3 regions of the Salinicola sp. MIT1003 genome follow, and region 3 is predicted to be linked to each of the others. Evidence: predicted binding sites of a transcription regulator. Region 3 holds the regulator's gene; each other region holds the start of a gene.

Region 1 (4,154 bases), on a different contig from region 3:
GCCTTTCAGGAAGCGAATCACGGTGCGTTCGATCACCACCCCGAACGCACCGGCAACCAGGAAGCCGCCGGGAATGGCCAGCGCCAGCGCCAGTCCCGGCTGCCCCGGTAGTGCCTGCTGGATCAGCCAGGTGGTATAGGCGCCGATCATGATCAGCTCGCCATGGGCCATGTTGATCACGCCCATGACGCCAAAGGTGATCGCCAGACCGATCGCCGCCAGCACCAGAATCGAACCGGCACTGAGGCCGAAGAACAGCGTCTGTGCACGGTCGTACCAGGCGCGCTTGCTCTCGATGCCGCCAAGGACCGACTGCGCCTCGGCGGCGAGCTCGGAATCACCGGCGGCGATCGGGGTCAACGTGTTGCGCACCCGCGTATCGAGATTGCCGCGCAGGGTTTCTAACGCGTCGATATCGCCTTGCTGGACATCGTAGAGCGCCAGCGCGACATCGAGCTGGCCGCGAACGGATTGGCTCTCCTCGTCGTCGCGCATGGCGCGAACGCTATCGGCGTTGTCGGCCGTGACTTCGCCGATCATACGCCCGGCGGCCGCCAGCCGAGAGGCCTCGTCGCCGGCACTCAGGGAGAGCGAGGCCAGCAGCCCCTGGATACGGGTGCGCAGATCGTTGTTGATCTTGAACGCCTCGACCGTGCGTCGTGTGCCGGTACCGGCGTCCTCGAACGTGATGGCATCGATGATCGGCCACTCGCGGCCGCTGTCATCGGTGATGATGTAGAAACGCTCGCCGCGACGCTCCTTGCCCAGGCGGCCGTCGAGCAGTGCCTGCAGCCAGCGCGTCTTCTGCTCGGCGCCGCTCTCGGCGATCGCCTGGGCGGCGTCGCCCTTGGCCTGGAAGCTGCGCGTGTCGAGCGCTTCCAGCAGCGCTCGGGCCTGCGCATCACTGACAGCGGCCGCCGCCGTCTGGCTAACGGAAAGGCCCCATGCCATCAGCAGGCACAGCAGCACGGAATGCATCAGCAGGCGCGTCAGACAACGGCCTGCCAAGTGTTGAGTCTTGATCATGTTCGTTCCTCGACACCGCCCTTTCGGTGCGGTGTCCGCCCCAGGTTCTGCTCGATGCCGCCGGCGCCCGTTCGAGCGCCGGCGGCCTGGCTTCATTCGGCGCCCGGGCCGTCTTCGCAGGTCATCGACTCGACGTCGAGCTTGCCGCAGCGCAGCGGTGCTCTCCAGTCGCTGATCAGGTTCTTGGAGTCCGGCAGGTAGTCCGACCAGGCATCGCCGGCAACCGTCGTCGGCGTCTGCCAGACCACGCTGAACTGCCCGTCGTCCTGGATCTCGCCGATCATCACCGGCTTGGTAATGTGGTGGTTGGGCATCATGGTGGAAGCGCCGCCCGAGAGATTGGGCACGGTCACGCCGATGATCGAATCCTTGACCGCGTCGACATCAGTGGTCCCGGCCTTCTTGACTGCCTGGGCCCACATGTTGAAGCCGATGTAATGCGCCTCCATCGGATCGTTGGTCACCGCTTCGTCATTGCCGGTGTAGGTGACCCAGTCGTCGATAAAGTCATAGTTGGCGTCGCTGTCGACGCTCATGAAATAGTTCCACGCCGCCATGTGACCAACCAGCGGTGCGGTATCGATACCGGTCAGCTCCTGCTCGCCCACCGAGAAAGCCACCACAGGGATGTCGCCCGCCGAAATGCCCTGGTTGGCGAGTTCGTTGTAGAACGGTACGTTGGCATCGCCGTTGATGGTCGAGACGACGGCGGTCTTCTTGCCCTGGCTGCCGAAATCCTTGACCTGCGAGACGATCGACTGCCAGTCGCTGAAACCGAACGGCGTGTAGTTGATCATGATGTCGTCGCCGGCGACGCCGTTCGCCTTGAGATAGGCTTCGAGGATCTTGTTGGTGGTGCGCGGGTAGACGTAGTCGGTGCCCAGCAGCGCCCAGCGCTCGACGCCCTGGCTCATCAGGTAGTCGACGGCCGGAATCGCCTGCTGATTGGGTGCGGCGCCGGTGTAGAAGATATTCTCCGATGACTCCTCGCCTTCGTACTGCACCGGGTAGAACAGCAGCCCGTTGAGCTCCTCCACCACCGGCAGCACCGCCTTGCGGGATGCGGAGGTCCAGTTGCCGAAGATGACGTCGACGCGATCGTCGCCGGTCAGCATGTCGCGAGCCTGTTCGGCGTAGAGCGACCAGTCCGATGCCGGGTCCATCACCACCGGCTCGAGCTGGCGACCGAGCAGACCGCCAGCGTCGTTCTGCTTGTCGATCAGCATCAGCATTTCGTCCTTGAGCGTCGACTCGCTGATGGCCATGGTGCCGGAGAGCGAATGCAGAATGCCGACACGAATCGGGCCATTGTCCTGCGTCTGTTCCTGGGCAATGGCAGCACTACCGAAACCGGTCAGCCCCAGCGCGATGCTGGAACCGGCAATCAACTTGCGAAGGGAGGTTGTTGTCATTGGGTTCTCCTGGTCATGACCCTTGGTGATCGGCCTGATGTCGTGGATAGCCGTGCACCAGACGCGACTATCGATCGAAGAACCTTATGCATTTTTCGTGCCTTGATCGCCACCCTTGTGATTCTCGTATACAAAAAAGAGCGAAAAGCACGGTAAATTCCGTCAATGAGCCAGAAATTGGTGCAAACGAAATCCCTTGGGCAGCGCCAAATTGTCGTTAATGGTGCATTCACTGCCGAAGCTGCGCAGTCATTGCACCCTTTTTGAGCAAAAAGATAACGCCATTACGATTGGCGCTTCATGAGAGTGCATGGGGACATTGGCAGGCCGCCGAGGTCGGCTCGAAAAGTCCTCGAACCGACACAGCGATGAGACACGAAGCGGCGGCGCTCGGTGCGCGCCGCACGGCCAGGGTCGATGGGGACGGGATCGACGAAGCCGGGATTGGCGGGGCCGGGACAACCGGCAGAGAGGGTGGCAGAACTAGAACAGATGCCGATCCAGTGCCATCAGCCCTTCCGGGCCGGCAGCGATCTGACGCTCCAGCGACTCGTTTCGCGGCAACTGGCGCTCCAGGAAGTGCCGCCCCACGACCAGCTTCGCCTGATAGAAGTCTTTCCCGGCCGGGCCGTTCCCGGACAGACCGCGATGCGCCGCGCGGGCGGCCTTGAACCACATCCAGGCATAGAGCGCGTGGCCCAGCAGATGCAGATAATCGTGGGCCGCCGCGCCCGCGGCAGCCGGATCCTTCCCGGCGGCCTCGATCAGCGCGGCACTGACCCGCTCGAGCCTCTCCAGTTCACGCACCGCCGCCTCCCGGAATGGTTGTAGCGGCGACGCTTCGATATCCTCGCCGCCGCCGAGATCTTCCCGCATCCGCTCGGCGAGGCGCTTCACGTACGCCCCCCGGTTGCGCGTCAACTTGCGTCCGACCAGATCCATCGCCTGGATGCCGTTGGTACCTTCGTAGATCATCGCGATACGGGCATCGCGCACGTACTGTTCCGCGCCCCATTCGACGCAGTAACCGCTGCCGCCATAGAGCTGCTGCGCCTCCACCGTGGCCGCGAAGCCACGATCGGTCAGGAACGCCTTGGCTACCGGGGTCAATAACGCGATCAGATCCGCCGAGGCTTCGCGCACCTCGGCATCGGGATGGTATTTGGCGCGGTCGAGCTCGCTCGCCACGAACGCCGCGAACAGTCGCCCCCCTTCATTCCACGCACGGGCGTCGAGCGCCATGCGCCGCACGTCAGGGTGGACGAGAATCGGATCGGCAGTCTGGTCCGGCTCGGCAGCGCCGCCGGGCGCCCGGCTCTGGCGTCGCTCGCGGGCGAACGCCATCGCGCCCTGATAGGCCATCTCGCCCAATCCCAGCCCCTGGAGGCCGATCGAAAGCCGCTCATAGTTCATCATGGTGAACATCGTCGCCAGCCCCTGGTGCGGCTCGCCGATCAGGATGCCTCTGGCCGCTTCGAAGTGCATGACACAGGTGGCGCTGCCCTTGATGCCCATCTTGTGTTCGAGGCCGCCACAAACCACACCGTTGGCACCGCCAAGCGAGCCGTCCTCCAGCACCTGTCGCTTGGGCACCAGAAACAGCGAGATGCCCTTGGCGCCTGCGGGCGCCTCCGGCAGCTTGGCCAGCACCAGATGGACGATATTCTCGGTCAGGTCGTGCTCGCCGCCGGTAATCCAGATCTTGCTGCCGGTAAT
Region 2 (4,154 bases), on a different contig from region 3:
CTTGACCTCGTGGGCGAGGCCGCGCATCAGCACCTTGACCGTCTCCTGGCGCGCGATCAGCGCCTCCTCGCGGGAAATTCGCAATAGCCGATCCCGCGGCTCGATCTCGAGCAGCAGTTCGCGGCTGGTGATCGGCGTCGCGGTGAAATCCACCGTGATCACTTCCCCGGCGGTCAGCACCATCGCCGCTTCCCGCTGCGTGTAGGGATGAAACTCCTGCATCGCCTTGAGCAGTACCTGTCGGATGCTGCCGTCCTCGCCGTTCAGGCACTCCAGCCAATGGCCGACCACCCGGGGCCGGCTCGCGGCCAGTAGCGCCTCGGCGGCAGGGTTGAGCCAGCGCACGTGCAGATGTTCGTCGAGTAGCAGGACGGCGGTCGTCAAGTGCTCCAGCAAACGTTGATACATGCGTCGTTCCATCGTGGTGATCCGGTATGTGCTTATACAGTGCAAAAACCGCGCCACTCCCCGATTTCGCTCAGGACCGGGAAACGCTCGATAGCAACCAAGCCTTCATTCACCAAAATGGTGCAATTCTCAAATCGCTGCCTATCGATTATTCGAATTCGGGTTATTGGGATTGGCGGGCAGGTTGACGCTGGCCCGCTGGACGTAGAGCGTCACCGCTGGCGTCGACAGCCGCACCTGGCCCTGAGCGTCCAGCAGCTCAGCCTGGATCTGGTGCTCGCCGCGCTCGAGCTGGCTCAGCGCGAACACGCTGGTATGCATCGGCGATTGACTCACCTTGCCGTCGACCCGGAGCTGAACGCGGTCGCCCGGCTGCAGTTCGGGCTCGATCGCCAATTGCACCTGAACGTTGCCGCCCTGGCCGGTCGGCAGGGTCTCGCCATTGCTCGGGCTGGTGATCGCAAAGCGCTCGTAGTCGACCGCCGAAGGCGATGTCGGCGTCGACTCGGCCGGGCGCGAGCGGCTTTCGACCTCTGCCGGATCGACCACCGTAATGGGCTTGAGATCGACCCGGTTGCCCTGTCCGGGCTCGTCGCTATAGACCACGTTGCCGTTGGCATCGACATGCCGATAGACCGGGGCCGCCAGTGCCGGCAACGCCAGCAGCAGCGCCACGCCGCCGATCATCCATCCAACCCGTCGTGCTTGCATCGTTCTTCCCTCCTTATTCGCCTGCCGGGCATGATATCCCGGCTCAACGGCCAGCAGCGGCCAGGAACCGCAGAGCTTGAAGGTGCCGCTCCCCTGCCGACAAAAAAAGCCCCACCGAGGTGGGGCTTTTCGTCAGGCCAAGGTGTGAACCTCAGACACTGTAGTAGAGGTCGAACTCGACCGGATGCGTCGCCAGACGCAGGCGCTCGACGTCTTCGTTCTTCAGCTCGATATAGGCATCGATCATGTCGTCGGTGAACACGTTGCCTTCGGTCAGGAAGGCGCGATCGGCATCGAGCGCTGCCAGCGCCTGATCGAGGCTGGTGGCCACGGTCGGGACCTTCTTGCCTTCTTCCGGCGGCAGATCGTACAAGTTCTTGTCCATGGCGTCGCCAGGATGGATCTTGTTCTTGATGCCGTCGATACCGGCCATCAGCATCGCCGCGAACGCCAGGTACGGGTTGGCGGTCGGGTCGGGGAAGCGAGTCTCGACGCGCTTGCCCTTCGGGTTGGAAGTGTACGGAATACGAATGGACGCAGAGCGGTTACGCGCGCTGTAGGCGAGCATGACCGGCGCTTCGAAGCCCGGCACCAGACGCTTGTAGGAGTTCGTCGAAGCATTGGTGAAGGCGTTCAGCGCGCGTGCGTGCTTGATGATGCCGCCAATGTAGTACAGCGCCATTTCGGACAGACCGGCGTACTCGTCGCCCGCGAACTGGTTCTGGCCATCTTTCCAGAAGGACTGGTGAACGTGCATCCCGGAACCGTTGTCACCGACCAGCGGCTTGGGCATGAAGGTTGCCGTCTTGCCGTAGGCGTGCGCCACGTTGTGGATGACGTACTTCATCTCCTGAACTTCGTCGGCCTTCTTCACCAGGGTGTTGAACTTGACGCCGATTTCGTTCTGACCGGCGTTGGCCACCTCGTGGTGATGCACTTCGACGCTCTGGCCGATCGCCTGCAGCGTGTTACACATCGCGCTGCGGATATCGTGGAAGCTGTCGACCGGCGGCACGGGGAAATAGCCACCCTTGACGCGCGGACGGTGGGCCAGGTTGCCACCTTCGACCTGACGATCGGTGGACCAGGCGCCCTCTTCGGAAGAGATCTTGTACATGGAGCCTTCGATATCGGTCTTCCAATGCACTTCGTCGAAGATGAAGAACTCGGGCTCCGGACCGAAGAAAGCGGTGTCGCCCAGGCCGGTGCTGTTCAGATAGGCTTCGGCACGCTTGGCGATGGAGCGCGGATCGCGCTCGTAGCCCTGCATGGTGGCCGGCTCGATGATGTCGCAGCGCAGGATCAGCGTGGAGTCTTCGGTGAACGGATCGAGGAAGGCGGTCCCGTCTTCCGGACGCAGAATCATGTCGGACTCGTTGATGCCCTTCCAGCCTTCGATGGAGGAGCCGTCGAACATCTGACCATCTTCAAAGAATTCCGCATCGACAGCACTGGCAGGAATCGTGACGTGCTGCTCCTTGCCCTTGGTATCGGTAAAGCGCAGATCCACCCACTTGACGTCGTGTTCTTCGATAAGGGCGAGGGTTTTCTCAGACATGTTGTCCTCCACTGTGAGCCATGGCTCGATTCGTTGGCGAATATCCAACACCGTTTTTTGGCATGCGTGTTTTGTAGCACGAAGTTAGCGCTCTTGCCCACGCGCACGCCGTTTTTACATAGTCATGCAGAGAATGTGCCAAAATGAAGCAGAATAGTGAGCGCCTGATATAACCGCATGACGAAAAAGATAATTTTGATTGGCCTCTGAATGCGAGATGCCCCTCGGGTGTGCACCGATCGTCAATCATGCATCAACAGGAATTGCTAAAAGCACCAATTTGGCGCATGACTTTCGCCATATGCACCAAAACGGAACATAAAGTCACGACAGGAAACTTTGCCGAAATCCGATACCCGACGGATACTGTTCTTACGCGCCGTGACTCATGGCGATCAATGACTCAGTAATGGAACTACCCATGCCCAGGCTGGATCGCACACAGGATGTGGTACAGCGCCTACGCGGTCACTGGCGTCTCAATCTCAGCGAGCCGCTATGGGGCCGAAGCGCCATTCTGGCACTGCGCCGGGTACTGGATGATGAAGCCGAGGCACGCCTGCCTCATCGCGCCGACTGGTGCCTGGGCCCGGACAGCTTTCAGCAGCTGCTGGAAAGTCTCAGCGACAGCGCCCAGATCGTCAGTCTGGAAAGCGCGCTGCAGCTTCATCACGATCAGTTGCCCCGCATCGCACTCACGTTCGATGGCGGCTGGCGCGACACGCTCAAGCAGGTGTCGCCCACGCTGGAGCGCATGGCGCTGCCGGCCAATGTCTTCCTCCCCTGCCCCATCGCCCAGCGGGCGTGGAGTTCCTGGCATGAAGCTCTCGGCGAAGCGCTATGGCATGAAGACACGGCCGAGCGTGCCGCCCGGCACCTGGTCGAGTCCGGTCTGCCCGTCCCGCCGGCTTGCATCGGCCGCCGGGACGAGCACTACAGCCAGGCGATCAAGACCTACATCGACGAGCTCGACCAGTCGTACAAGCCGGCCATGTTGCATGGTGTCGCCGCGACGCTGAACGCCGACGCGATTGTCTCCGGCGAGTCGCTGGACGCGTTCAGCATCCGGCGGCTCGAGCAATGCGGGCTTTTTCGTTTCGGCAGCCTGATACCGCCACGATTCACGACACGAGACGCCGGGACGCTGGCTCGGCTACGCGAGAGCCAGCACCAGCTGGCCATTCTGTGTCGTCATCCGCTGCCCATCGCGGCCGATGCCGATGTCGGCACCATCGCGGACGACGACCTAGCCCGGCTCGCGACCGGCGCAGGCATCGAACACGTCCTGACTCGCCGTGCAGGCTGGCTTGAGCCGTCCGTCGATACCGTACTCCTGCCCCGTTTCGTCATCACGCAGCCGGTCGCCAACAGCCCCGGGCGGCTGTTCGACTGGCTGCTGGGCAATCTCAATTCCTGAGTTCGTCCTGAAATCGTGCTGAGATCGCCCAGAGATCGCCGCCGAGCCCGGCTTCACAGC
Region 3 (4,154 bases):
TCGGCGGTGAGATAGACGACCTGCGTGTCGATTCCGCGTTCACGTACTGCGTTCAACAGGACCGGGAAGCGCTCCAGCGCTTCCGGCAGGTTGCGGGCATCGATACTGACCGCCACGTTGGGGCGTGTGGGCGGGGCGCTGCGCAGTTCGTCGATCAGTGGCGCCAGCAGGTTGGCCGGGAGGTTGTCGATGGCATAGTAGCCCAGGTCTTCCAGTGCCTGCAGGGCGATCGATTTTCCCGAACCGGAGCGACCACTGATGATGACGAGTTGCATCTCTAGTAGCCGTTATCGCTGGGTTGGTGATGACGGATGGCATCGATCAGCGCGTCGTGCAGCGCTTGCTGAGTCTCTGCGTGACGCAACTGCTGTCTGACGCTGCCCTGATTCATGACGCCGGCGACTTCGGCCAGTAGCGAAAGGTGGGTATCGTCCGCTTCCTCCGGTACCAGCAGCACGAATACCAGATCCACCGGTTCACCATCGATCGCGTCGAAGTCGATGGCGTCCTTCAGGCGCATGAATCCCGCGATCGGCCCCTTGCAGTGAGGGCTGCGCGCGTGGGGGATGGCAACGCCGTTGCCGATCCCCGTGCTGCCCAGTCGCTCACGGCCGATCAGGCGGCTGAAGACTTCCTGGCTGTCCAGGCTGGGTGTGTTTTGGGCGATGAAGGTGCTGAAAAATTCCAGCAGACGTTTTTTGCTGCCCCCCGTGACCCCGTAAAGGGTGCGTTCGGGAGGCAGAATGCTTTCCAGTGTCATCATCAGGCGTTAACGGGCGCCGGCGCCTTGGGCGCGGGCTTGTGCCTTCTCTTTGTGTTTGACCAGTTGACGGTCGAGTTTGTCGGCCAGTGAATCGATGGCGGCATACATGTCGGTATCGCTGGCTTCGGCGTGCAGATCGCCGCCTGCGGCATGCAGGGTACAGGCTGCCTGTTGGCGCTCCTTCTCGACACTCAGGGTGACCTGAACATTGGTGATGTTGTCGTAGTGACGCTCCAAACGAACGAGTTTTTCTCCGACATAGTCCCGGAGGGCATCGGTCAGCTCGACATGGTGGCCGGTAACGTTCACTTGCATGACACACTCCTGTTGCGGCAGATGGCACTTTTGATTGTAACCCTTTTCAGGTCACTGCAAAGGCATCGTGATCGATATCGCCCGGTTTGGCGAGCCCTGGATCGATTTTGCCTCGTCGTGCAGTCGGGACGTCAGGAAAGGCGCTTGCGTTCGCTGGACGAGGGAATGCCCATGGCTTCCCGATATTTGGCCACGGTGCGCCTGGCAACGCAGATATCGGACTGGGCAAGCAATTCGACCAATTTGCTGTCCGAGAGCGGCTTCCTGGGGGGCTCTTCGCCGATGAACTTCTTGATCCGGGCGCGAATCGCCGTGCTCGAATAGCTGTCGCCTTCCCCGCGCTGACCGCCCACCTGGCTCGAGAAGAAGTACTTGAGCTCGAACACGCCGCGTGGCGTGTGGATGTACTTCTGGGTCGTGACACGGGAAATCGTCGACTCGTGCATGTCGACGCTACCGGCGATATCGGCCAGGATCAGCGGCTTCATGGCTTCTTCGCCGCGCTCGAGGAAATCGACCTGGCGCGACATGATCTCCCGGCCGACACGCAGCAGCGTGTCGTTGCGGCTCGACAGGCTCTTGAGCAGCCAGCGGGCCTCTTGCAGATGCTGGCGCAGGAAGGTGTTGTCGTCACTCTTGTCGGCGCGCTTGATCAGGGCGGCGTAGTCGGGCTGGATGCGCAGACGCGGCAGCGCCTCGGCGTTGAGCTCGATGCGCCAGCCCTCGGGGGAGGGCGTGGCGACGAGGTCGGGAATCACGTAGTCGTCGCGGCTGGTATCGAAGCGCTGCCCGGGGCGTGGTTCGAGCGTGCGGATCATTGCGATGACGCTGTCGAGTTCGTCGTCCTCGAGCCGCAGTCGGCGTTTGAGCAGTCGCCGATCGTTGCCAGCCAAGGCCTCAAGAAACTGGCGCACCAGGCGTTTGGCTTGTGGCAGCAGCGGGGTATCCGTGTCCAGCGTGCCGAGCTGGAGCAGCAGGCATTCGCGCAGGTCGCGGGCGCCGACCCCGGTGGGGTCGAACTGCTGCAGGCGCATCAGCATGTGTTCGAGATCCGCCGTGGTCACGCGGTCGCCGCGCTGGGTGCGGAGGCTGAGGGCCAGCTCGTCGAGCGAGCCGGTGAAGTAGCCGTCGTCATTGATCGCGTCGATCAGACATTCGCCCAGCTCGCGCTCGCGGTCGTCGAAATCGCCCATCGCCATCTGCCACAAAAGGTGGTCGTGCAGACTGGTGGCAGCGGCGTTGCGGTCGAAATCCGGCGCCTCTTCGCTGCCACTGCTGCTGCCCAGCGATCCGGCGGTGGCGTCCTGATAGGTGTCGCTCCAGTCGCTGTCGAGCGCCAGCTCTTCGGGAATGTCGCTGGACCAGTCGTCTTCCGGCGTCTCCTGGGTCTCCTGCTCCGAGTACGGCTCTTCCAGCTCCAGCATCGGATTGGATTCGAGCGCTTGTTGAATCTCCTGGCACAGGTCGAGCGTCGACAGCTGCAGCAGTTGAATCGCCTGCTGAAGCTGAGGCGTCATGGTCAACTGCGTGCCGACTCTGAGTTGCAGCGAAGGCTTCATGGACATGGCGAAACGGACGTCATAATCAACGAGGGAATAGCCACGTTACTGATTGATCTGACGACATGCAACGATTTATGCAAGAAACATGCCACTAAGGGCGGCTCAGGTAGGGCTGGCCGCCGGAAAGAAACAGGATAGGGCGGGAAATCGGATTATAACCGGAATTCGTGGCCAAGATAGACGTCGCGAACGCGCTGGTTGTCGAGGATGGCATCCGGGCGGCCCTCGGCAATGATCTGTCCGTCGCCGACGATGTAGGCGTTGTCGCAGATGTCCAGCGTTTCGCGCACGTTGTGATCGGTGATGAGAACGCCGATCTCCCGATCGCGGAGCTGGCGGATGATGCTCTTGATATCACCGACCGAGATCGGATCGACGCCGGCGAAGGGCTCGTCGAGCAGGACAAAGGCCGGCTCCGTGGCCAGCGCGCGGGCGATCTCGACGCGCCGGCGTTCGCCGCCGGACAGGCTCATGCCGAGGTTGTCGCGAATATGGTCGACGTGAAAATCGGCGAGCAGCCGCTCGAGCTGTTCGCGTCGCCCGGCGCGGTCCAGATCCTTGCGCGTCTCGAGAATGGCCATGATGTTGTCGGCGACACTCAGTTTGCGAAAGATCGAGGCTTCCTGCGGCAGATAACCGATCCCGGCTCGGGCCCGGTCGTGCATCGGTGCACGGCTGAGGTCGTGGTCGTCAATATGAACGCTGCCGGCATCGGCCTTGACCAGGCCGACGATCATGTAGAAGGAGGTGGTCTTGCCGGCGCCGTTGGGGCCGAGCAGGCCAACGATGCTGCCCTGGCGCAGGGTCAGGCTGAAATCGTGGACGACGCGACGTCCCTTGTAGCTCTTGGCCAGATTGGCGGCCGTTAGCGTTTTCATGGATACGGTCCTTGTGGCGACGCGGCGCAGAGCGATTCGGGCCCGGTGGGCATGGTCGGAAACAGAGCCCGAATCTTCTCTGGAGTCATGACTGTAAGAACTATTGGGACGGCTGCTCGGAAGCGTTGCGCGGCGTGAGGGTCATGCGAACGCGACCGTCGCCGCTGCCGTCGCCGTCCTGGCTGGAACGAGCCTGGACGCGGCGCGAGTCGAGATAGTATTCGACGTAGGCGCCATCGAAGGTGTCGCCGGCCTGATGCAGTTCGGCGTTGCCGACCAGTTCCACGCGGCGCTCGGCGGCATGATAGATGACGGTATCGCCCCACCCCTTGACGATCGCTTCGTCGGGGGCCGGCCGCTGTTCGAGATAGGCGCGCTCGCCACCGCCGCCCTTGGCTGTGACCTGGCTGACCTGGCCGTCGTCGGCTCGCTGGATGTCGACGCGTGCGGCCTTCAGGTTCATGCTGCCTTGCTGCATGTCGACGCTGCCGGTATAGACCGCGGTACCCTGACGGTCGTCGAGCTCGAGCTGGTCGGCGGCGATCTCGATCGGCGCGCTGGCATCGCTTTCCAGTGCCATGGTCGGAAGGCTGGTGAAGCCCAGCGCGGTAAGCACCAGGAGTTGGCCGAGTTCTC

What was found. Region 3 encodes sigma-54, which starts transcription at its own class of promoters, with help from an activator protein. Its sites were predicted from a motif close to TGGCACNNNNNTTGCTNT; they were not measured.
Region 1: urtA (urea ABC transporter substrate-binding protein) is a predicted target of sigma-54. The motif match lies at 2,524-2,541, and genes of this name have one in related genera.
Region 2: glnA (glutamate--ammonia ligase) is a predicted target of sigma-54. The motif match lies at 2,801-2,818, and genes of this name have one in related genera.

What each region holds. Positions count from the first base shown of each region.
Region 1 covers NZ_MCAP01000013.1:15,559-19,712, forward strand. The annotation lists gene urtB (urea ABC transporter permease subunit UrtB) at 1-1,026, opposite strand, end outside; gene urtA (urea ABC transporter substrate-binding protein) at 1,119-2,438, opposite strand; gene BC443_RS07815 (acyl-CoA dehydrogenase C-terminal domain-containing protein) at 2,922-4,154, opposite strand, start outside.
Region 2 covers NZ_MCAP01000011.1:54,772-58,925, forward strand. The annotation lists gene glnL (nitrogen regulation protein NR(II)) at 1-408, opposite strand, end outside; gene BC443_RS05430 (DUF4124 domain-containing protein) at 550-1,119, opposite strand; gene glnA (glutamate--ammonia ligase) at 1,271-2,677, opposite strand; gene BC443_RS05440 (hypothetical protein) at 3,099-4,094, shown strand; gene BC443_RS05445 (nucleotidyltransferase family protein) at 4,148-4,154, opposite strand, start outside.
Region 3 covers NZ_MCAP01000058.1:92,609-96,762, reverse strand. The annotation lists gene rapZ (RNase adapter RapZ) at 1-275, opposite strand, end outside; gene ptsN (PTS IIA-like nitrogen regulatory protein PtsN) at 278-760, opposite strand; gene raiA (ribosome-associated translation inhibitor RaiA) at 770-1,078, opposite strand; gene BC443_RS16355 (RNA polymerase factor sigma-54) at 1,210-2,643, opposite strand; gene lptB (LPS export ABC transporter ATP-binding protein) at 2,793-3,518, opposite strand; gene lptA (lipopolysaccharide transport periplasmic protein LptA) at 3,619-4,154, opposite strand, start outside.